DNA from 4 places in the Streptomyces sp. NPDC048521 genome. Region 2 is predicted to be linked to each of the others. Evidence: riboswitches for the same ligand, from Rfam matches in the RefSeq annotation. Region 2 holds a riboswitch; each other region holds the start of a gene.
The links. A riboswitch is a leader RNA that binds a small molecule or an ion and turns the genes downstream of it on or off. The one in region 2 is predicted to bind cobalamin.
Positions count from the first base shown of each region.

Region 1: another riboswitch for cobalamin. It lies ahead of ACGFRF_RS13785 (HoxN/HupN/NixA family nickel/cobalt transporter); the one in region 2 lies ahead of ACGFRF_RS01875 (CbtB-domain containing protein).
Region 3: another riboswitch for cobalamin. It lies ahead of ACGFRF_RS09100 (ribonucleoside-diphosphate reductase subunit alpha); the one in region 2 lies ahead of ACGFRF_RS01875 (CbtB-domain containing protein).
Region 4: another riboswitch for cobalamin. It lies ahead of ACGFRF_RS18250 (cobalamin biosynthesis protein); the one in region 2 lies ahead of ACGFRF_RS01875 (CbtB-domain containing protein).

Region 1 is NZ_JBICWR010000005.1:26,367-31,472, reverse strand. Features, by position in the region: gene ACGFRF_RS13805 (alpha/beta fold hydrolase) at 1-553, shown strand, start outside; tRNA gene ACGFRF_RS13800 (tRNA-Thr) at 662-738, shown strand; gene ACGFRF_RS13795 (hypothetical protein) at 1,284-1,421, opposite strand; gene ACGFRF_RS13790 (ArsR/SmtB family transcription factor) at 1,620-1,976, opposite strand; cobalamin riboswitch at 2,056-2,244, shown strand; gene ACGFRF_RS13785 (HoxN/HupN/NixA family nickel/cobalt transporter) at 2,271-3,380, shown strand; gene ACGFRF_RS13780 (glycosyltransferase family 2 protein) at 3,606-4,499, shown strand; gene ACGFRF_RS13775 (BTAD domain-containing putative transcriptional regulator) at 4,955-5,106, shown strand, end outside.
Region 2 is NZ_JBICWR010000001.1:396,535-401,640, reverse strand. Features, by position in the region: gene ACGFRF_RS01880 (SpoIIE family protein phosphatase) at 1-1,643, shown strand, start outside; cobalamin riboswitch at 1,754-1,898, shown strand; gene ACGFRF_RS01875 (CbtB-domain containing protein) at 1,935-2,156, shown strand; gene ACGFRF_RS01870 (CbtA family protein) at 2,178-2,930, shown strand; gene ACGFRF_RS01865 (histidine phosphatase family protein) at 3,182-3,772, opposite strand; gene ACGFRF_RS01860 (SpoIIE family protein phosphatase) at 3,995-5,106, shown strand, end outside.
Region 3 is NZ_JBICWR010000003.1:337,887-342,992, forward strand. Features, by position in the region: gene ACGFRF_RS09085 (GntR family transcriptional regulator) at 1-718, shown strand, start outside; gene ACGFRF_RS09090 (DUF3311 domain-containing protein) at 843-1,106, shown strand; gene mctP (monocarboxylate uptake permease MctP) at 1,103-2,713, shown strand; cobalamin riboswitch at 2,885-3,019, shown strand; gene ACGFRF_RS09100 (ribonucleoside-diphosphate reductase subunit alpha) at 3,143-5,106, shown strand, end outside.
Region 4 is NZ_JBICWR010000007.1:56,511-61,616, reverse strand. Features, by position in the region: gene ACGFRF_RS18255 (cobyric acid synthase) at 1-1,239, opposite strand, end outside; gene ACGFRF_RS18250 (cobalamin biosynthesis protein) at 1,236-2,180, opposite strand; cobalamin riboswitch at 2,278-2,420, opposite strand; gene ACGFRF_RS18245 (hypothetical protein) at 2,591-2,818, opposite strand; gene ACGFRF_RS18240 (anion permease) at 2,849-4,102, opposite strand; gene ACGFRF_RS18235 (lysozyme) at 4,191-5,045, opposite strand.

The sequences.
Region 1 (5,106 bases), on a different contig from region 2:
CGCGGCGATGTACGACGAGGGGGCGTGGCAGCGGCTGCGTCAGGCGCTGGCCTCGGCGATGCACGAGAACGACGGCGCGGGGCTGCTCGCGCTCGCCGACAGCTATTACGAGCGTGACGCGAGCGGTCGCTACAGCAACCTGATGATGGCCAACGCCGCCGTGAACTGCCTGGACCTGCCGCCGGCCTTCACCGGACCCGAGCAGGCGGAGAAGGCGCTGCCGGAGTTCGAGAAGACGTCCCCGGTCTTCGGCGAAGGCCTGGCCTGGGCCGCGCTGAACTGCACGTACTGGCCGGTGAAGGCGATGGGCGAACCGCACCGCATCGAGGCGAAGGGCTCGGCGCCGATCGTGGTGGTCGGCACCACCCGCGACCCGGCGACCCCCTACCGCTGGGCGCAGTCCCTCGCCCGCCAGCTCTCCTCGGCCCGCCTCCTGACCTACGTCGGCGACGGCCACACCGCCTACGGCCGCGGCAGCACCTGCATCGACGGGGCGATCAACACCTACCTGCTCCGCGGCACCCCGCCGAGTGCCGGAAAGCGCTGCTCATAGCCCATGCCACCCACCTCGGAGCCGGCCGCTCCGGGGTGGGTACGAAGCACCCCCGGAAACTGTGTAGACTTACCGACGTTGCCGGTCGCACCATAGTGCGGGCAGCGCGCCGCTTTAGCTCAGATGGCCAGAGCAACGCACTCGTAATGCGTAGGTCTCGGGTTCGAATCCCGAAAGCGGCTCCATGGGGACCCCAGGTCGGACACCGTCTGACCTGGGGTCTTCTCGTTGCCGAGATGCCCGTTCTCCGAGATGCCCGGACGGGGGGCCGGACGTAGATTCGGCACGTGGACGGTATGCCGGAGCGTATCGACCCCTCGACGGACAGGACCGTCGCCGCGCGTCTGCTCGGCTGCCTGCCCGACGAGGTCGGATACTGTCCGCGCTGCCAAGGGCTCACCCGGCGCTACGGCCGCGACGCCCAGGTCATCTGCCCGGCCTGCCGGGCGGCCGAGACCGCGACGCGACCCCTACCGGGTTCGCCGGCTGAGCCCCACCGGTCCGCCGGCTGAGCCCCACCAGGTCCGCCGGTTGCGCCCACCGGTTTCTGCCGGCTGACCTTCGCGATCACCCGGAAGCCGGCGCAGCGTCCTGTCGAACCGAACGCGGCAATGTCTCCGGGTGTCGTTGTCCCCGTGGATCCGCCTGCCTGCGCGAGGGCGAAGCTGCCCGCGTCTCGCGGCTCAGGCGCGGACGTCGTGCCAGGGCGAGCACTCCCGGTACGTGCTGGTCACGATGCACCCCCGCAGCCGGGGACGATCTTCATGTAGCGGGCGTCGTGGCCCCTGGTGGAGGCGATGCGGCCGTTGCTGAGTTCCGCCTCGATTCGCAGGCCGTCGGCCAGTGCCGTCGCGCTGCCTTGGTGCACCAGCAGTCGTGACGATCAGTCATGATCACCTTATAGACAGGTCTTTACGCCACGATGGGGGCGGGGCCCCGCACCTGGCTGTGCTCTGCTCTGCGCCGAGGCGCGCCCGCACGTGGGCCAGGGCCGCCGCCGGCCCCGGGCCCGTCAGTCGCGTCGAAGACGTCAGCCGCGTCGATCACCTCAACCGCGTCGATCCCCTCAGTCGCGTGAGACGCAGTGCTTCAGCAGTTCGGAGATCGATCCGTCCACGAGCCGGTAGCGCACGACGCGGCCGTCCTTCTGGCCCTCGACGATGCCCGCGGTCCGCAGCAGGCGCAGGGACTGGGAGACGGCGGTGTCCCTCATCCCGGTGGCGACGGCGAGGTCGGAGACGGCGATCGGGCCGGCCTCGTGGAGCGCGAGCAGCAGGGACAGGCGTCCGGGATCGGAGAGCAGCGAGAAGCGGTCGGCCCAGGCGCGTACCCGCTCCGGCTCACCGACGGCGGCGATGGCGTCGCAGACCCGGTGGCCGTCGATGGTGCGCTGCCCGGCACGTTCCGCGGGGACGAGATGCATGGCCCCATCATCGCAGCCATCGGCCGGGCGCTCCATACCTGTTCAGTTGTGCAGCCTTGCAGCCGCTACCCGCCGCCGCCTAGTGTGAGCGGGCCGTGGTGTTCGGGAAGACCGGTGACAGCCCTCAGGGGCTCAGTCCGGAGCGGCCCTCGCCACTGTGATCGGGAAGTTCCCGCCCCCTACACGCCACTGGCCGCACAGCCGGGAAGGCAGGGGCGGGCGCGTCGACCCGTCAGCCAGGAGACCGGCCACGGCATCACGAAGCTGATCCACGAGGTGCTGGAGCGTGACCGTATGACCGTGTCCGAAGGCGTGCCCGAAACCGCCGCCACCCCGTCCTTCCGCTGGCGTCGCGAGGACACCGTCCGGACCGCGGGGCTCCTGGCCGTGATCGTCGCCCTGCACGTGGTCGCGTTCGGGATCCTGTTCCTGCTGGTGATTCCCCGTCACTACGAGGTGGGTACCAAGGCGTTCGGCCTGGGCCTCGGCATCACGGCGTACACGCTCGGCATGCGGCACGCCTTCGACGCGGACCACATCGCGGCGATCGACAACACCACCCGCAAGCTCATGGCCGACGGCAAGCGTCCGGTGTCGGTGGGCTTCTGGTTCGCGCTGGGCCACTCCAGCGTGGTGGTCGTCATGGCCGCGCTGGTCGCCGGCGGCGCGAAGCTCGCCGGCACCCTGATGAACGACGGCTCCCGGACCCACCAGGTCCTCGGCACCGTGGGCACCACGGTCTCCGGCAGCTTCCTGTACCTCATCGCCGCCCTCAACCTGGTCGCGCTCTTCGGCATCCTGCGCGTCTTCAGGGCGATGCGCGCCGGACGTTACGACGAGGCGGAGCTGGAGGCCCACCTCGACTCCCGTGGCTTCATGAACCGTGTCCTCGGCCGGCTCACCAAGTCCATCCGCCGCCCGGGCCAGATGTTCCCGCTCGGCTTCCTCTTCGGCATCGGCTTCGACACCACGACGGAGGTCCTGCTCCTCGCGCTGGCCGGCAACGGTGCCGCCGCCGGTCTCCCGTGGTACGCGGTGCTGTGCCTGCCGCTGCTGTTCGCGGCCGGCATGAGCCTGTTCGACACGCTGGACGGCACGTTCATGAACTTCGCCTACCAGTGGGCTTTCTCCAACCCGGTGCGGAAGGTGTTCTACAACCTCACCATCACCGGCCTGTCCATCGCCGTGGCCTTCTTCGTCGGCACGATCGAGCTGGTCGGCGTCCTGCACGACAAGCTCGGTCTGCAGGATGACGTCACCGGCTGGATAGCGGCCCTGGACCTGGACAACGTCGGCTATGTCATCGTCGGCCTGTTCGTGGTCGTCTGGGCCGTGGCCATCGCGTACTGGCGCTTCGCCAAGGTCGAGGAACGCTGGGCCGTCCGCGCCGCAGACTCGGGCTGAGACGGTGGGAGTGCCGGGCCGTGTGAGCCTCCGGCACCGGCTGAAGGGGAAGGCGGTCGGTCGATCGGCGGAGCCACTCCCTCATGGGGGACAGAACCGGCGCAAACGCGCCGCACGGTGAATCGGCGTCAGGTGAACGCTCGGACGTGAGGCAACATCTTGGTGAACGGCGGGCGCCGCGCGGTCGAGACGCGGTGCCGCCGTCGGCCGGATGGGGTGAGGGACGTGGTGGAGCCGAGGATCGCCGTCGCCGTGGTGACCATGGGCAACCGGCCCGCCGAGGTCGACGCGCTGCTGCAGTCCGTGGCCAAGCAGGACCTCGCCCCGGCCCGCATCGTCGTCGTCGGCAACGGCTGCCGGCTGCCCGAGTTCGCCCGCCGGCTCTCCCTGCCCGGCGAGGTCACCACCATCGACGTGGAGGAGAACCTCGGCTGCCCGGGTGGCCGGAACGTCGCCCTCGCGCGGCTGCGGGAGTACGGGGACGTCGATGTCGTCGTGGAACTCGACGACGACGGGCTGCTCGTCGACGCCGACGTGCTGCGGCGCGTACGGGACCTGTACGCCGCCGACCCCCGCCTCGGCATCGTCGGCTTCCGTATCGCCGACGAGCACGGCGAGACCCAGCAGCGGCACGTCCCCCGGGTGGGGAAGTCGGACCCGATGCGCGGGGGATACGTCACCGGGTTCCTCGGCGGCGGGCACGCCCTGCGCATGGCGATGCTGGCCGAGACCGGGGACTGGCCCGCCGAGTTCTTCTTCGCGCACGAGGAGACCGACCTCGCCTGGCGGGCCGCCGACGCCGGCTGGAAGATCCTGTACGCCCCCGAGTTGCTGCTCCAGCACCCCAAGACGTCACCGGCCCGGCACGCCATCTACTACCGGGTCAACGCCCGCAACCGCGTCTGGCTCGTCCGGCGCCGGCTGCCCCTGCCGCTCGTCCCGGTGCACCTGGGGGTGTGGACGCTGCTCACCCTCGCCCGCACCCGCTCCCCGGCGGGGCTGAAGGCATGGTTCGGCGGATTCCTCGAGGGGGTTCGGGAGCCGGCCGGCGGGCGGCGGCCGATGCGCTGGCGGACGGTGGGGCGGCTCACCCGGCTCGGACGTCCGCCGGTGATCTGAGCCGTGCGCGGGGACCAGGCTCCGGACGCAAGGGCGGGTAAAGGGAGTCCAGCGGCTGCGCAGAGGGAACGGGACGGAGCCCCGGTCGTTCACCTCCGACGGCCGGGGCCCCTTTGCGTCCCCGGATCCAGCCTGCGGCGACACTCCCCCGAGTTACGCGACTTACGCGCGCGCCGTCGGGCCAGATCCGATGGAATGATCACATCAGGATGCGCCAACGGATCGCTAACATGTGGCCAACGGTTCGACGGCGGGACGCGGACCGAGTGGCCGGAACCCGCCCGGCGACAGCGGAACAGGCCCCTGGGACAGGCGGATCCGGAGCCGGGCGCGGCGAACAGAAGGTGGCGGGAAACCGTTGCGGACAGGGCGGGAATCCGCCAGGGAACGGCGGGTGGGCACCCGTCGCGGAGCATGGTCGGTCCCGACCGCGCGGGAAGGCAGTGGGCGGCGTGATGCGGCGGTACGAGCTGCGGTTCGGACTGCTGGGACCGCCCGTCCTCTACGACCGGCCGCCGTACGAGATTTCGTACGAGACCCCCGGCAGCGCTTCTGCCAAGGCCGCCAAGACCGCCAAGACTGCGAGGGCCGCCAAGACCGCCAAGAC
Region 2 (5,106 bases):
CCCCGATCGGGCTGTCCGTCCTGGACACCGACCTGCGGTACGTGGTCGTCAATCCGGCTCTGGCGTCGATGCACGGAGTCCCGGAGGCCGACCACGTCGGCCGGACCTTCCGCGAGGTCCTGTCGGGTCCGCGCTTCCTGGTCGCGGAGGCCGCGATGCGGAAGGTCCTGGAGACCGGTGTCCCGGTGGTGGACGAGCAGGTGGTGGGCCGTACTCTCGCCGACCCCGACCGCGATCACGCGTGGGCGGTGTCGTTCTACCGGCTGGAGGACCACCACGGGCAGCCGCTGGGCCTCGCCACCGTGGTGGTGGACGTCACCGACCGGTACGAGACGGCGAGAAAGGCCGACCGGGCTCAGCAGCGCCTGCGCCTGGTGGCCAACGGCTCGGCCCGCATCGGCACCACCCTGGAGGTGGAGCGGACCGCACAGGAACTGGCCGACGTCCTCGTGCCCGACCTGGCCGACCTGGCCGCCGTGGACCTCCTGGACTCCGTGCTGCAGACGGGCCGCACGGACGTGGGCGAGGGCCCGGCGATGTTCCGCGCGCTGGCGGTGAAGACCGCCTACCCCACCGACGCCGCTCAGGCGATCGTGCCGCCCGGCCGCCTCACCGTCTACCACGCCGACCATCCGGCGTCCCATTGCATCCGCACCCGCCGCCCCCAGCTGGTCACCCACCTGGACAGCAGTGACCTCGCCCGCATCGCCGCCGGCCCCGAGGCCGCCCGCCTGCTCGCCCGGGCCGGTGTCCACACCGACATGGCCGTCCCGCTCATCGCCCGCGGACAGGTCATCGGCGTCATGGGCCTGGCGCGGGCCCGCAACCCCCTGCCGTTCGACGAGGACGACCTCACCCTCGCCTGCGAACTGGCCGCGTCCGCCGCGCTGAGCATCGACAACGCCGTCCTGCACCAGCACATCCGCAGCGCCGCCGAAACCCTCCAGCGCAGCCTGCTTCCCCAGCTCTCGCCGTGTCACCCCGGTCTCGAGGTCGCCGCCCGCTACCGGCCGGCCCAGGCCTTCAGCGAGGTCGGCGGCGACTGGTACGACGTCATCCCGCTCGACGGTGACCGCACCGCCCTCACCGTCGGCGACGTCATGGGCAGCGGTATCCCCGCCGCGACCGCGATGGGCCGTCTGCGCACCGCCACCTCCACCCTGGCCGACCTCGACCTCGACCCGGCCCGGATCCTCACCCACCTCGACAAGATCATTCGCGGTCTCGAGCCGTACATCGCCACCTGTGTCTACGCCGTCTACGACCCGCACCACTGCCGCTTGCACGTGGCCTCCGCCGGCCATCTGCCCCCGGTCCTGGTGCGGGACGGCAGACCACCCGAACTCCTCGACCTGCCCACCGGCATTCCGCTGGGAGTCGGTGGTGTGCCCTTCGAGGCCACCACCCTCGACCTGCGACCCGGCGACCAGCTGGTCCTCTACACCGACGGACTGGTCGAAACCCGCAACGACCCCATCGACGAACGCCTGGACGACCTCCTGCGCCAGCTGTCACCGCCGTTCCGCTCCGCGGAGGAGACCTGCGACCGGCTCCTGCGGCGGCTGCGGCACCCCGCCGACCATGACGACGTCGCCTTGCTCATCGCCCGCGCACTGCCCCTGGCGACCGCCTGCGGTACCTGACCGCGACGCCGGGCGGCCCCGCATGACGTCCGCACCGGGCACGACGCCGCTCGGCGGCGGCCGCCTGGCGCGAGATCAAGATCACGCCGGCCGGCGCGGTCTTGGCGGGGTGCATGCCACGCGGTACGGTCTGTCCGATATCGACGACGGCGAGACGGAAGCCGGTGGGAATCCGGCACGGTCGCGCCACTGTGTGCGAGATGCCTCTCGAGGCGTCACGCGAGTCAGACCCGTGGCCGTCGTCCAGTGCACCACCGAGACGGGACGCGAACTCCCGGAGGAGGTTCTGCCATGGCGCAGACCGTCGCTCAGCCGACAGCCACCACGCCCGCCATCCCCGCCAAGCTGCCGCTGCAGGCGATAGCTCCCTGGGCGGTGTTCTTCGGCATCCTGATGCTGGTCCTGCTCTACTTCGTCGGCGCCGAGCAGGGCGCCACCTCCGTGTTCAGCGGCACGGACGTCCACGAGTGGGTGCACGACGCCCGTCACCTGCTCGGCTTCCCCTGCCACTGACGCGAGGGACGCCACTCGCCCATGAACTCCGCAACGGTCAGAAACCTCCTGGTGCGGGGCATGCTCGCCGGCCTCGCCGCCGGTGTGCTCGCCCTGATCGTCTCCTACCTCCTCGGCGAGCCGAACGTCGACAAGGCGATCGGCTTCGAGGACGCCCACTCCCACGAGCACGAGACGGAGGTCGTCTCCCGCTCCCTGCAGTCCACCGCCGGTCTCGCCACCGGAGTCCTCGTCTACGGGGTCGCCTTCGGCGGCATCGCCGCGCTGGCCTTCTGCTTCGCGCTGGGCCGCGTGGGCCGCTTCGGCCCGCGGGCGACCGCGTTGCTGCTGTCCGGCTGCGCGCTGCTCGCCGTGTACGTGGTCCCCTTCCTGAAGTACCCGGCCAACCCGCCGTCGGTCGGCGACCCCGACACCATCGGCGAGCGGACCACCCTGTACTTCCTGATGATGCTGCTCAGCGTCCTCCTCGCGGTCGCCGCGACCCTCCTGGGCAAGCGGCTGGCGCCCGCTCTGGGCACCTGGTGGGCGACCGTGGTCGCGGTCGCCGCGTTCGCCCTCGCGATCGGGGTGGCCTACGCGTTCCTGCCCGTCGTCAACGAGGTGCCGCAGGACTTCCCGGCCACCCTGCTGTGGCGGTTCCGCCTCTCCGCACTGGCCGTCCAGGGCGTCCTGTGGGCCGGATTCGGCCTGCTCTTCGGCGAGTTGGCCGAGCGGCAGCTGAACCCCGAGCCCACGACGGCACCGACCGGGCGCACGGTTCCCGCCTCGAACTGAGCGGTCCTGGGACACGAGCGGGCCCCTCGGAACCATCCGAGGGGCCTCTCGCGCTCTCCGGGCACCGCCGCGGTCGGACCCGGACAGGGCACAGGGCACCGACCGATCAGCCGGGCACCGCCGAGCCGAGCAGCGGCAGAACCGAGTGGCCAGACCTGCCCGACCACGCCGGATCACCTCGGGGGCGTGCGGCGGTCGCCCTCACTGCCGTCACGGGACGCGGCATCCCGAGCCACGGCGCCCGCACGGTCTCAGCGCGCCGCGGAGGTGCCCGGCACGGCCAGGGGCTGCCCGAGCCGCAGATTCCAGCGTCCGCCCCGTCCGCTGAGTTCCGTGGCCGTCAACGGCGGCACGTCCAGCCGCCAGAAGGCAGCCGCGGGCAGGCCCAGGACATGCACGACCGCGGCCCGTACGACCTCCGGCTCCACCACGGCGAGCGTACGGCCGTCCGTGCCCTGCGCGATGTCCAGCCAGCGCCCTACCCGCCCGCACACGTCCTGCACCGACTCCCCGCCGTGTGCCGACCAGCCGGCGTCGGCGAGCCAACGGCCCACCGCCTCCGGCTCGGTGGCCCCCACCTCCTCAAGGGTGCGGCCCCGCCAACGGCCCACATCCAGACCCTTCAGTTCCGGCGTCTCCCCGCCGTCCAGGCCGAGCGCCGCCGCCGTCTCCCGGCACCGCACGCTCGGGGACATGGTGACCCCGGCGTACGCGGGCAGCGTCCCGGCCGCCGAGCGGGCGCGGGCCGCACCGGCGTCGTCGATCGAGTCGCCGTCGTAGAAGCGGGCCTGCCGCAGCGACGGGCTCGTCGCGGGCGAGACGAAGGTGACGCGGCTGGTCACGTGTCTGCTCCTCCTGCGGCTGCTACGGGGTGCGGGTCGCGGATTCCCGTTCTCACGGGGAACGGCACGTACGGCGAGCACCTCCTCGTCGTCCCCGCCGCGTGGCGAACCTAGCATCGGCCCTGCGGAGGCCGGTGGCGACGTCCCCACACCCCCACCCCCCACTCCCTCCCACCCCATAGGATCCTTTTCGTCCGGTATTCCTGGGTACACGGTGTCGGTATGGGTGGCATGGGGCCGCTGGAGGTGGCGACGTGGCGGTTGCCTCCGCGGCCGGAGAGTGTCGCGTCGGCCCGGCGGTTCGTGCGGTCGGCGCTGCGCGGTGCCGCGCCGGATGCCGTGGAGACCGCCGAGCTGCTGACCGGGGAGCTGGTGACCAACGCGGTGCTGCACGCGCGCACCGAGGTGGAGGTCCAGGCGGAGGCCACCGAGGACCGGGTGCACGTCCGGGTCAGTGATCAGCGGCCGGACCGCGCACCGACCCCGCACGCATGCCGTCCGTACGCCTTCACCGGACGGGGCCTGGCACTGGTGGCGGACCTGGCCTCCGGCCACGGCGTCCACATCGGCGACGGCCGTAAGACCGTGTGGTTCGAACTGGGGTCCGAAGCCTCCGTGCCGCCGTCGCCCGCGTGGGAGGCCGTTGCGCCGTCCGGCCGTACGGTGACCGTCACCCTTGTCGACCTGCCCCACGCGCTGTACGCGGCAGCGCAACAGCACCGGGAGGCGCTTCTGCGCGAGCTGACTCTCGTCTCCTTCGGCGGGACTCTGGGCGACCTGCGGCGGCAGGATCTCGTCACCGCGCACGACATGAGCAACCTGATCAGCGCGTGCATGACGGCCGCGATCGCGGAAGAGGTCCGCGACAGCTCCACGCTCTCTCTGCGGGTGGCGTTCCCGGCGGACGCCACCCCGGCCGTGGTCGGCCTGCGCATGGTCCTCGACACGGCCGATTCGGCGGCCCAGGAGGGAAGCCTGCTCACCCTTCCGGCGCTCCCGCAGGTCAGGGCCTTCCGCGGCTGGATGTTCGATCAGATCGTCGGCCAGCTCTCCGGCGGCCACCCCACCGCCTGGACGCTGGTCCCGAGCGCACCGAGTGCCGCCTCCACCGAGCTGGCGCCGTGGGACGCCGCGGACATCGAGGCCAGTACCGTCCCGACGATCGCCGCCGACGACGGCAACCGGATCATCGCGGTGAACACCGCCGCGGCGCACCTGCTGGGCTGGCGGGCGGACGACCTCGTCGGACGCCGGCTGACCGCGCTGATCCCCGGACACCTGCGGGAACGGCACGTCGCGGCCTTCGGGTCCTTGCTGCTCACCGGACAGCCCCG
Region 3 (5,106 bases), on a different contig from region 2:
CCGTACCGCGCGCGTGCCCAAGTACTACCGCTTGAAGAAGCACCTGCTCGACATGACGGAGACGCAGGCGCCGGGCACGCCGGTCCCACCCGAGCGCACGCTGGCCGCAGAGTTCGACACCTCCCGCACCACCGTCCGCCAGGCCCTGCAGGAGCTGGTCGTGGAGGGCCGGCTCGAACGCATCCAGGGCAAGGGCACCTTCGTCGCCAAGCCGAAGGTCTCCCAGGCGCTGCAGCTCACCTCGTACACCGAGGACATGCGCGCCCAGGGCCTGGAGCCGACCTCGCAGCTGCTGGACATCGGCTACATCACCGCCGACGAGCGGCTCGCCGAGTTGCTGGACATCACCGCAGGCGGGCGCGTGCTGCGCATCGAGCGGCTGCGCATGGCCAACGGCGAGCCCATGGCGATCGAGACCACCCACCTGAGCGCCAAGCGGTTCCCGGCGCTGCGCCGGTCCCTCGTGAAGTACACGTCCCTGTACACCGCGCTCGCCGAGGTCTACGACGTCCACCTCGCCGAGGCCGAGGAGACCATCGAGACCTCCCTGGCCACCCCCCGCGAGGCGGGTCTGCTCGGCACCGACGTGGGCCTGCCGATGCTGATGCTCTCCCGGCACTCGCTGGACCGCGAGGGCCAGCCGGTGGAGTGGGTGCGGTCGGTGTACCGGGGTGACCGGTACAAGTTCGTGGCACGGCTGAAGCGGCCCGCGGAGTAGGCAGGGCCCACGGTCACCGAATTCGGGATACCGATATACGGACGAGGTCTTCCGCTGGCCTGATCCTGTCACCTAGATTGCCTGCGCATTACACAGGTGACCAGCAAGGGGACGGAGCCGCAGCATGTCGGAAACGCCTGAAGTGAGACCACCGGTGGTAACACCGGTCCGAGTGATCATCGGTCTGTGTCTCGTCGCGCCCTTCGTGGCGATGCTGTGGGTCGGCTCGTACGCCAAGACGGACCCCCAGTTCATCGGGATCCCGTTCTTCTACTGGTACCAGATGCTCTGGGTGCTGGTGTCCACGGCGCTCACGATGATCGCGTACAAGCTGTGGCAGCGTGACCAGCGCTCCCGCGAGCACGCGCAGGGGGGTGCCGCGAAGTGAAGGACGGCGTCAACGGCGTCGCACTCGGCGTCTTCATCTTCTTCTTCCTGGCCGTCACGGTCATGGGCTTCCTGGCCGCGCGCTGGCGCAGGGCCGAGAACGAGCACTCCCTGGACGAATGGGGTCTGGGCGGTCGGTCGTTCGGCACCTGGATCACCTGGTTCCTGCTCGGTGGCGACCTGTACACGGCCTACACCTTCGTCGCCGTACCGGCGGCGATCTACGCGGCGGGCGCGTCCGGCTTCTTCGCGGTGCCGTACACGATCCTGGTCTATCCGCTGATCTTCACGTTCCTGCCCCGCCTGTGGTCGGTGTCGCACAAGCACGGCTATGTGACGACCTCGGACTTCGTGCGCGGCCGGTTCGGCTCCAAGGGCCTGTCGCTGGCCGTGGCGATCACCGGCATCCTCGCGACGATGCCGTACATCGCGCTCCAGCTCGTCGGCATCCAGGCCGTCCTGGACGTGATGGGCGTCGGCGGCGGCGAGAACACGAACTGGTTCGTGAAGGACCTCCCGCTGCTCATCGCCTTCGGTGTGCTGGCGGCCTACACCTACTCCTCCGGCCTGCGCGCGCCTGCGCTGATCGCGTTCGTCAAGGACACGCTGATCTACATCGTCATCACGGTGGCGATCATCTACATACCGATCAAGCTGGGCGGGTTCGACGACATCTTCGCCAAGGCGGGCGAGAAGTTCTCGACCACGGGCGTGGGCGGTGTCGTACCGGCGCCGGCGGGCCAGTGGACGTACGCCACACTGGCACTCGGCTCCGCGCTGGCGCTGTTCATGTACCCGCACTCGATCACCGCGACCCTGTCGTCCAGGAGCCGTGAGGTGATCCGCCGCAACACCACGATCCTGCCGCTGTACTCGCTCATGCTGGGTCTGCTGGCGCTGCTGGGCTTCATGGCGATCGCGGCCGGGGTGAAGGTCACCAACGGGCAGTTGGCGATCCCGCAGCTGTTCGAGGACATGTTCCCGGACTGGTTCGCGGGCGTGGCCTTCGCGGCGATCGGCATCGGCGCCCTGGTGCCGGCGGCGATCATGTCCATCGCGGCGGCGAACCTCTTCACCCGCAACATCTACAAGGACTTCATCAAGCCGGACGCCACGGCCGCGCAGGAGACCCGCGTCTCCAAGATCGTGTCGCTGCTGGTGAAGGTGGGCGCGCTGATCTTCGTCCTCACCATGGACAAGACGGTCGCCATCAACTTCCAGCTGCTGGGCGGCATCTGGATCCTGCAGACCTTCCCGGCCCTGGTCGGCGGCCTGTTCACCCGCTGGTTCCACCGCTGGGCGCTGCTGGCCGGCTGGGCGGTCGGCATGGTGTACGGCACGGTCGCCGCGTACGGGATCGCCTCCCCGACGCAGAAGCACTTCGGCGGCAACGCCAAGGAGATCCCCGGCATCGGCGAGATCGGCTACATCGGCCTCACGGCCTTCGTGCTGAACGTCCTCGTCACCGTGGTCCTCACGGTGGTCCTGAAGGCCCTGAAGGCCCCCGAGGGCATCGACGAGACCAAGCCGGAGGACTACTCGGCCGACGCGGGCGACCCGGGTGTCCAGGTGGAGCTTCCGCCGGCCACGGCAGGCGCCGGTCACTGAGACGCGCCCCGCAGGGACGCGGTGAACCGCGCGACCAGCCATCCCCGACCCCGGAGCGGGCCGCAGTCGTCGACCGACGACCGCGGCCCGCTCTTCGTCACTCTCCTCACCTACGAGTTGACCCTCTGAAGCCGCGGCGACACAACATCTGGGGGTGACACGGCGGACCGGCACTAGATGTATGCTCATGCTCGCTGTCGCCGCAGGGGAATCCGGTGCGAATCCGGAACTGTCCCGCAACGGTGTACTTGCGTGCATCCGCACGCCTGTCCAGTCCGAGGACCTGCCGTCAGCGCGCCCGGCCGTCCGGTCCGGGTGCCTTGAGACGTCCGGGCCTCGTGGAGTGGGCCGGTGGACGCGACGCCGTGTGCGCTCGTGGCTGCCCCCTGCCCTCCGCCAGGCCCCGTGCCGAGCGAGGGAGAGCCCCACGTGACCATCGCGCCAGCCGATCCGGCTTCAGTCAGCGAGCCGGAGACGGACGGTCCCGGTGCCGCGCTGCTGCGGACCCTGACCGAGCTGACCGCCGACCTCCCCGACGCCGACCCCGGCCGGGTCGCCGCCGCCGCGCTGCGGGGCCGGTCCGCACGGGCTGCCTCCGAGATCACCGCGGAGTTGCGCGAGCTGGCCACGGAGGCGGCCGCAGGCCTGATCTCCGAGGACCCCGCCTACTCGAGGCTGGCCGCCCGCCTGCTGACCCGGGCCATCCGGGACGAGGCCGCCTCGCAGGGCGTGACGTCCTTCACCGAGTCCGTCGGCGTGGGACACCGGGAGGGGCTCATCGCGGACCGGACCGCCGCGTTCGTGCGGCTGCACGCCGAGCGGCTCGACGCGCTGATCGACACGCACGCCGACGACCGCTTCGGCTACTTCGGCCTGCGCACCCTGTACAGCCGCTACCTGCTGCGGCACCCGATCACCCGCAAGGTGATCGAGACGCCCCAGCACTTCCTGCTGCGGGTGGCCGCCGGCCTCGCCGAGGACGACACCGTTCGCTCCGTGGACGAGGTCGCCGCGCTCTACGCCCTCATGAGCCGGCTCGACTACCTGCCCTCCTCCCCCACGCTCTTCAACTCCGGTACGCGGCACCCGCAGATGTCGTCCTGCTACCTGCTCGACTCCCCGCTGGACGAGCTGGACTCCATCTACGACCGCTACCACCAGGTCGCCCGCCTCTCCAAGCACGCCGGCGGCATCGGTCTGTCGTACTCCCGGATCCGTTCGCGCGGTTCGCTGATCCGCGGCACCAACGGGCACTCCAACGGCATCGTCCCGTTCCTGAAGACCCTGGACGCCTCGGTGGCCGCCGTGAACCAGGGCGGCCGGCGCAAGGGCGCGGCCGCGGTGTACCTGGAGACCTGGCACTCCGACATCGAGGAGTTCCTGGAGCTGCGCGACAACACCGGTGAGGACGCCCGCCGCACGCACAACCTGAACCTGGCCCACTGGATCCCGGACGAGTTCATGCGCCGGGTCAACGCCGACGAGCAGTGGTCGCTGTTCTCCCCGGCGGACGTGCCGGAGCTGGTGGACCTGTGGGGCGAGGAGTTCGACGCCGCCTACCGCAGGGCCGAGGCCGACGGCCTCGCGAAGAAGACGATCCCGGCCCGCGACCTGTACGGCCGCATGATGCGCACGCTCGCACAGACCGGCAACGGCTGGATGACCTTCAAGGACGCCGCCAACCGCACGGCGAACCAGACGGCGACCGCGGGCCATGTGGTCCACTCCTCCAACCTCTGCACGGAGATCCTGGAGGTCACGGACGACGGCGAGACGGCGGTCTGCAACCTGGGGTCGGTCAACCTCGGCGCCTTCGTGACCGCCGGGGACATCGACTGGGAGCGGCTGGACGAGACGGTCCGCACGGCCGTCACCTTCCTCGACCGGGTCGTGGACATCAACTTCTACCCGACCGAGCAGGCGGGCCGTTCCAACGCCAAGTGGCGCCCCGTCGGCCTGGGCGCGATGGGTCTGCAGGACGTCTTCTTCAAGCTGCGCCTGCCCTTCGACTCCCCCGAGGCGAAGGCCCTGTCCACCCGGATCGCCGAGCGCATCATGCTCGCCGCGTACGAGGCCTCGGCCGACCTCGCCGAGCGCAACGGCCCGCTGCCGGCCTGGGAGAAGACCCGTACGGCCCACGGCGTGCTGCACCCCGACCACTACGGCGTCGAGTTCACCTGGCCGGAGCGCTGGGCGGCGCTGCGGGCGCGGATCGCGGCCGTCGGGATGCGCAACTCGCTGCTCCTCGCCATCGCCCCGACGGCCACCATCGCGTCCATCGCGGGCGTGTACGAGTGCATCGAGCCGCAGGTGTCCAACCTGTTCAAGCGCGAGACGCTGTCGGGCGAGTTCCTCCAGGTCAACTCGTACCTGGTGCAGGACCTGAAGCACCT
Region 4 (5,106 bases), on a different contig from region 2:
GGCGACCCCGTGATGGATCTCGTACCCCTCGACCCGCTCGCCGAGGGCCTCCCCGGCGGGCCGGGTGAGGGTCTTCTCGCGGGCGAACCGCACCCGCACCGGAAGCAGGCCGAGCCCGGGGACCTCGCCGGCCCGCGACTCGACCTCGTCCTCGATGTGCTCGCCGAGGATCTGGAAGCCGCCGCAGATGCCGAGGACGGGCCTGTGCCGGGCGGCCCTGCGCACGAGGGCATCGGCAAGTCCCCGCTCCCGCAGCCACTGAAGCGCCCGTACGGTCCCGCGCGTGCCCGGGATCACCACGAGGTCGGCGTCCGCCAGTTCCTCCGGACGGTCCACGAACCGCACCACGACACCCGGCTCGGCGGCCAGCGCGTCCACGTCCGTGAAGTTGGACATCAGCGGGATCGCGCAGACGGCGACCCGCAGCACGTCCTCGCCGGCCGGGGGAGCGACGGCCGACTCCCGGACGGGGCCCCGCGACACCCTCTCCCACGCTCGGCTGCGCTCGCGCGGGGGGACCCCCATCCCGTCCTCCTCGTCGATGCCGAGCCCGTGCCGGAAGGGCAGAACGCCGTAGGTGCGCCGCCCGGTGAGGCCCTGGAGCATGTCCAAGCCCGGTTCGAGCAGGCCGACATCACCCCGGAACTTGTTCACCAGGAACCCGGCGATCAGCTCCTGGTCCTCCGGCGACAGCAGGGCGACCGTGCCGAAGAAGGAGGCGAACACGCCCCCGCGGTCGATGTCCCCGACCACCAGCACGGGCAGCCGCGCGTTGCGGGCGATGCCCATGTTGACGATGTCGGTCCGCCGCAGGTTGATCTCGGCCGGGCTCCCCGCCCCCTCACAGATCACCGCGTCATACGTGCCCCGCAACTCGGCCAGACAGTCCAGCACCGTGCCGAGCAGCCGCTGCTGCCGCCCACCGTGGTAGCCGCGCGCGCTCAACTCGCCCACCGGCTTGCCCAGCAGCACCACCTGGCTGCTCTGCTCGCCGCCCGGCTTGAGCAGCACCGGGTTCATCAGCGCGGTCGGCTCGACCCGGCAGGCCTGGGCCTGCATGGCCTGCGCCCGCCCGATCTCGGCGCCCTCCTTCGTCACGAACGAATTGAGGGACATGTTCTGCGCCTTGAACGGCGCGACCTTCACGCCCTGGCGCACCAGCCACCGGCAGATCCCGGCCGTCACGACGCTCTTGCCGGCGTCGGAGGTGGTGCCGGCGACGAGGAGACCCCCGCTCACTTCCCACGTCCCTTCACGAGTCGGCGCGCGGCGACCGTGACGCCGAGCGCGAGCAGGCCGACACGGCGGGAGAGCCGTACGGCCCGGTCGATGTCGGTGACCCGGACGGCGCGCCCGGTCCCGCCGTTGAGCACGGGGCGGTGCTCGACCCGGCCGCCGTAGGAGAGCGTCCCGCCCAGGCGCACCCCGAGGGCGCCCGCGAAGGAGGCCTCCACGGGCCCGGCGTTGGGGCTCGGATGCCGGGACGCGTCGGCCCGCCAGGCCCGTACCGCGCCCCGCGGGTCGGGGCCGGCGAGCACGGCGAGGACGGCGGTCAGCCGGGCCCCCGGCCAGCCGGCGAGGTCGTCGAGGCGGGCGGAGGCCCAGCCGTAGCGCCGGAACCGGGGCGACTTGTGACCGACCATCGCGTCGAGGGTGTTGACCGCCCGGAACCCGAGCAGCCCCGGCACCCCGCCCACGGCACCCCACACCAGCGCGCCCACGACCGCGTCGGAGGTGTTCTCGGCGACCGACTCGACCACGGCCCGGGCGATCCCGTCGGCGTCCAGCGCCTGCGGGTCCCGGCCGCACAGGTGGGGCAGCCGCGCGCGGGCCGCCTCGACGTCCCCGGCCTCCAGGGCACGCCCGACGGTGCGGGCCTCCCGGGCGAGCGAGGTGCCGCCGACGACCGCCCAGGTGACGGCCGCGGTCAGCGCGACGGAGGCGGTGGGGGAGGGGCGTACGGCGCGTACGGCCAGCGCGCCGAGGGCGACGGCGCCACCGGCGCACACGGCGGTGTGCAGCGTGCCCCAGCCGCGGTGGTCGTGCCACAACGCGCGTTCCACGGCCGCTGCCACCCGCCCGAACGCGGCGACCGGATGCCCGCGGCGGGGATCGCCGAGGAGCAGGTCACCGAGAAGGCCGGCGGCGGCGCCGTACGCGTAGGAGCGATCGGCACCCATCGGCTCAGCCGGCCGTGGGTACAGGAGCGGGCCTGGTACTGGTCCTTCGGCAGCCGAGCATGGCGATCTGTGTCCTCACTCAGGGTGTCCGCGCCCTGGTTCGACGTGATTCGGCGGTGAGAGTTCCTGGCTCCCGGGGGTTCTTCCCCGGTGACAGTGGCGGGACCGCGCCGGATTCGCACCGGCTTCCTCTCTTGCCGCCGTACATGGCCTGGGCAGTCCACCACGCGCCCGGAACGGCCGTCAACTTGCCGTTGACCTGCAGGGGGAGAGTGTGCCGATCCCCACACCGTGAGGCGTGCGGGCATGCCGGAGGCTCCCCTCCGCACCAGTGGGAGGGGAGCCTCGAGGCGCTCGGTCGGGCCGTGGCGGACGGATGCCGGGTCAGGCCGTCGACGAAGGGTGCCAGGTCAGGCTTTCGCCACGATCAGGTAGAAGCCGTACGCCACCGCCGCCGCGCAGGCCGCGAAGCAGACGTAGGCGCCGGTGACGGCCAGGGCCGCGGAGCCGCCCTGGGCCGCGGCCTTCTCGCGCCGCGACAGACCGTTGATGCCGAGGGTGAACAGGGCTACCAGGCCCACCGTGAACACGAGGCTGACGCCGAAGACGGAGCCGAGGGCCGCCCAGTCGATCTTCATGATGCTTCCTTGGTGAACGGGTGCTCGGGGTCAGACCGCGGCGGCCGGCGGGACCGCCGGGGCAGCGGGGGCCGGGTCGGCGACCGGGGCCGGGATGGTGGCCGTCAGGTCCTCGGTGATCGCGCCCGCCGGGGGCGGGGTCACGGCGGCGATGGCGGTGGTCACCACGCCGGCCGGTTCCTCGGTCTCGGCGACGACGTTCGTGTGGTCGACGACCTCGCGGCGGGAGATCTTCCAGATCGCGGCGCTCGCGGCGACCAGGAAGACGGCGACGGCGGCGGTGCCCCAGTCGCCCAGGTCCGTGACGGACTCGGCGCCCGCGCCCACCAGCGCGGCGGCCGGCAGGGTCAGCGCCCAGGCGACGAACATGCGGCCCGCGGTCGACCAGCGGACCACTCCGCCCTTGCGGCCCAGGCCCGCGCCCATCACCGAGCCGGAGACGACGTGCGTGGTGGAGAGGGAGAAGCCGAGGTGGGAGGAGGCCAGGATGGCGGTCGCGGCGCTGGTCTGGGCGGCGAAGCCCTGGCGCGGCTCCAGATCGGTCAGGCCCTTGCCCATGGTGCGGATGATGCGCCAGCCGCCGATGTAGGTGCCGAGCGCGATGGCCAGGCCGGCGGAGAGGATCACCCAGACGGGAGGGTTCGAGCCGGGGGCGATGGAGCCGCCCGCGATGAGGGCGAGGGTGATGATGCCCATCGTCTTCTGGGCGTCGTTGGTGCCGTGGGCGAGGGAGACCAGGCCGGCGGAGGCGATCTGGCCGGCGCGGTAGCCCTTGCGGGTGGCCTCGCCGTCGGCGGTGCCGCCGATGCCGTAGGAGAAGCGGGTGGCCAGCACCGAGGCGAGGCCCGCCACGATCGGCGCGGCCACCGCCGGGAGCAGCACCTTGGTGACCAGCACGTCACCGTGGACGGCGCCGAAGCCCGCGGAGGCGACGGTGGCGCCGACCAGGCCGCCCAGCAGGGCGTGCGAGGAGCTGGACGGCAGGCCCACCAGCCAGGTCAGCAGGTTCCAGAGGATCGCGCCGACCAGGGCGGCGAAGATGACCTCGGGACGGATGCCGGTCTCGTCGACGAGACCCTTGGAGATCGTGTTCGCGACCTCCACCGAGAGAAAGGCGCCCACAAGGTTGAGGGCGGCGGACATGGTCACCGCGATCTTGGGCTTCAGGGCGCCTGTGGAGATCGTGGTGGCCATCGCGTTCGCGGTGTCGTGGAAACCGTTCGTGAAATCGAACGCGAGTGCGGTTACTACCACAATCGCGAGGATCAGCGAGAAGCTTTCCATTTACCCAGGCAATCGTTCGAGGTCGTTGGCTGGATGAACGTAGGCAACCTGGGTGAACGGAAGATGAACTGAGGCGGGCATGAGGGTGTCAGTAACGAGCGGAAGAGGTTCCGTTTGTCCCCCTGGGCCCAGGCGCCCCTTGGCCACCGAGTCCCGCGAAGGTCCGCAGCCGGGCCGGCGGGCCGTTGAAGAGATTCTGGTCACCCGGCAGCCTGCCCTTGGTGCCGTACTGCCAGAACGTCCAGTACCGCCAGCCGCCCGGCAGCCTCCCGGGCCGTGAGGTGCCGTGACGGGCGATCCACAGGGCGTGGGAGGAGGAGAAGGCGCGGCTGTTGCCGGTGCAGAGCTTCCACCAATGGGTCGTCGTGTAGATCACCGGGCGGCGGCCGGTCTTGCGCTTGATCTCGTTGCTGAAGGACCGGATCCAGCGGATCATCCGCTTCTTGCCCAACCCGTAGCACTTGTGCTGCCGGTCGTAGGGGTTGTACTCGATGTCCAGCGCGGGCGGCAGTGTCCAGCCGTCCGCCCGCCAGTCTCCGCCGTGCCGCACGAAGTACGCGGCCTGCCGGGCGCCGGAGGACTCGTCAGGGAGCGCGAAGTGGTACGCGCCCCGGATCAGGCCGGACCGGCGCGCGCCGCCGTACTGCTGGGAGAAGCGGGGATTGCGGTAGTGCGTGGACTCCGTCGCCTTCACGTAGACGAACCGGGCGCCCCGCGCCCGGGTGGCCGGCCAGTCGATCCGCTTCTGGTGGGACGACACGTCGTGCCCCCGGGGCAGCCACGCGGCCGCGGCCGGTGGCCGTGCCGCCGGAGGCCCTGCCTGCGAACCTCCCTCTTCCACAGGGCCCGCCGACGCGGTCGCGCTGCCCGCGAGGGCGAGCGCCGCGGTGGCCGCCGCGAGGACACCGATGCGGCGACGGGGAACGGTGCGGTCACGGGCCATGCGTCGTCTCCCCGGAGTAGTGGGCCAAGGATCGCCGGGCGGGCAAGAGAGAACATTGAAA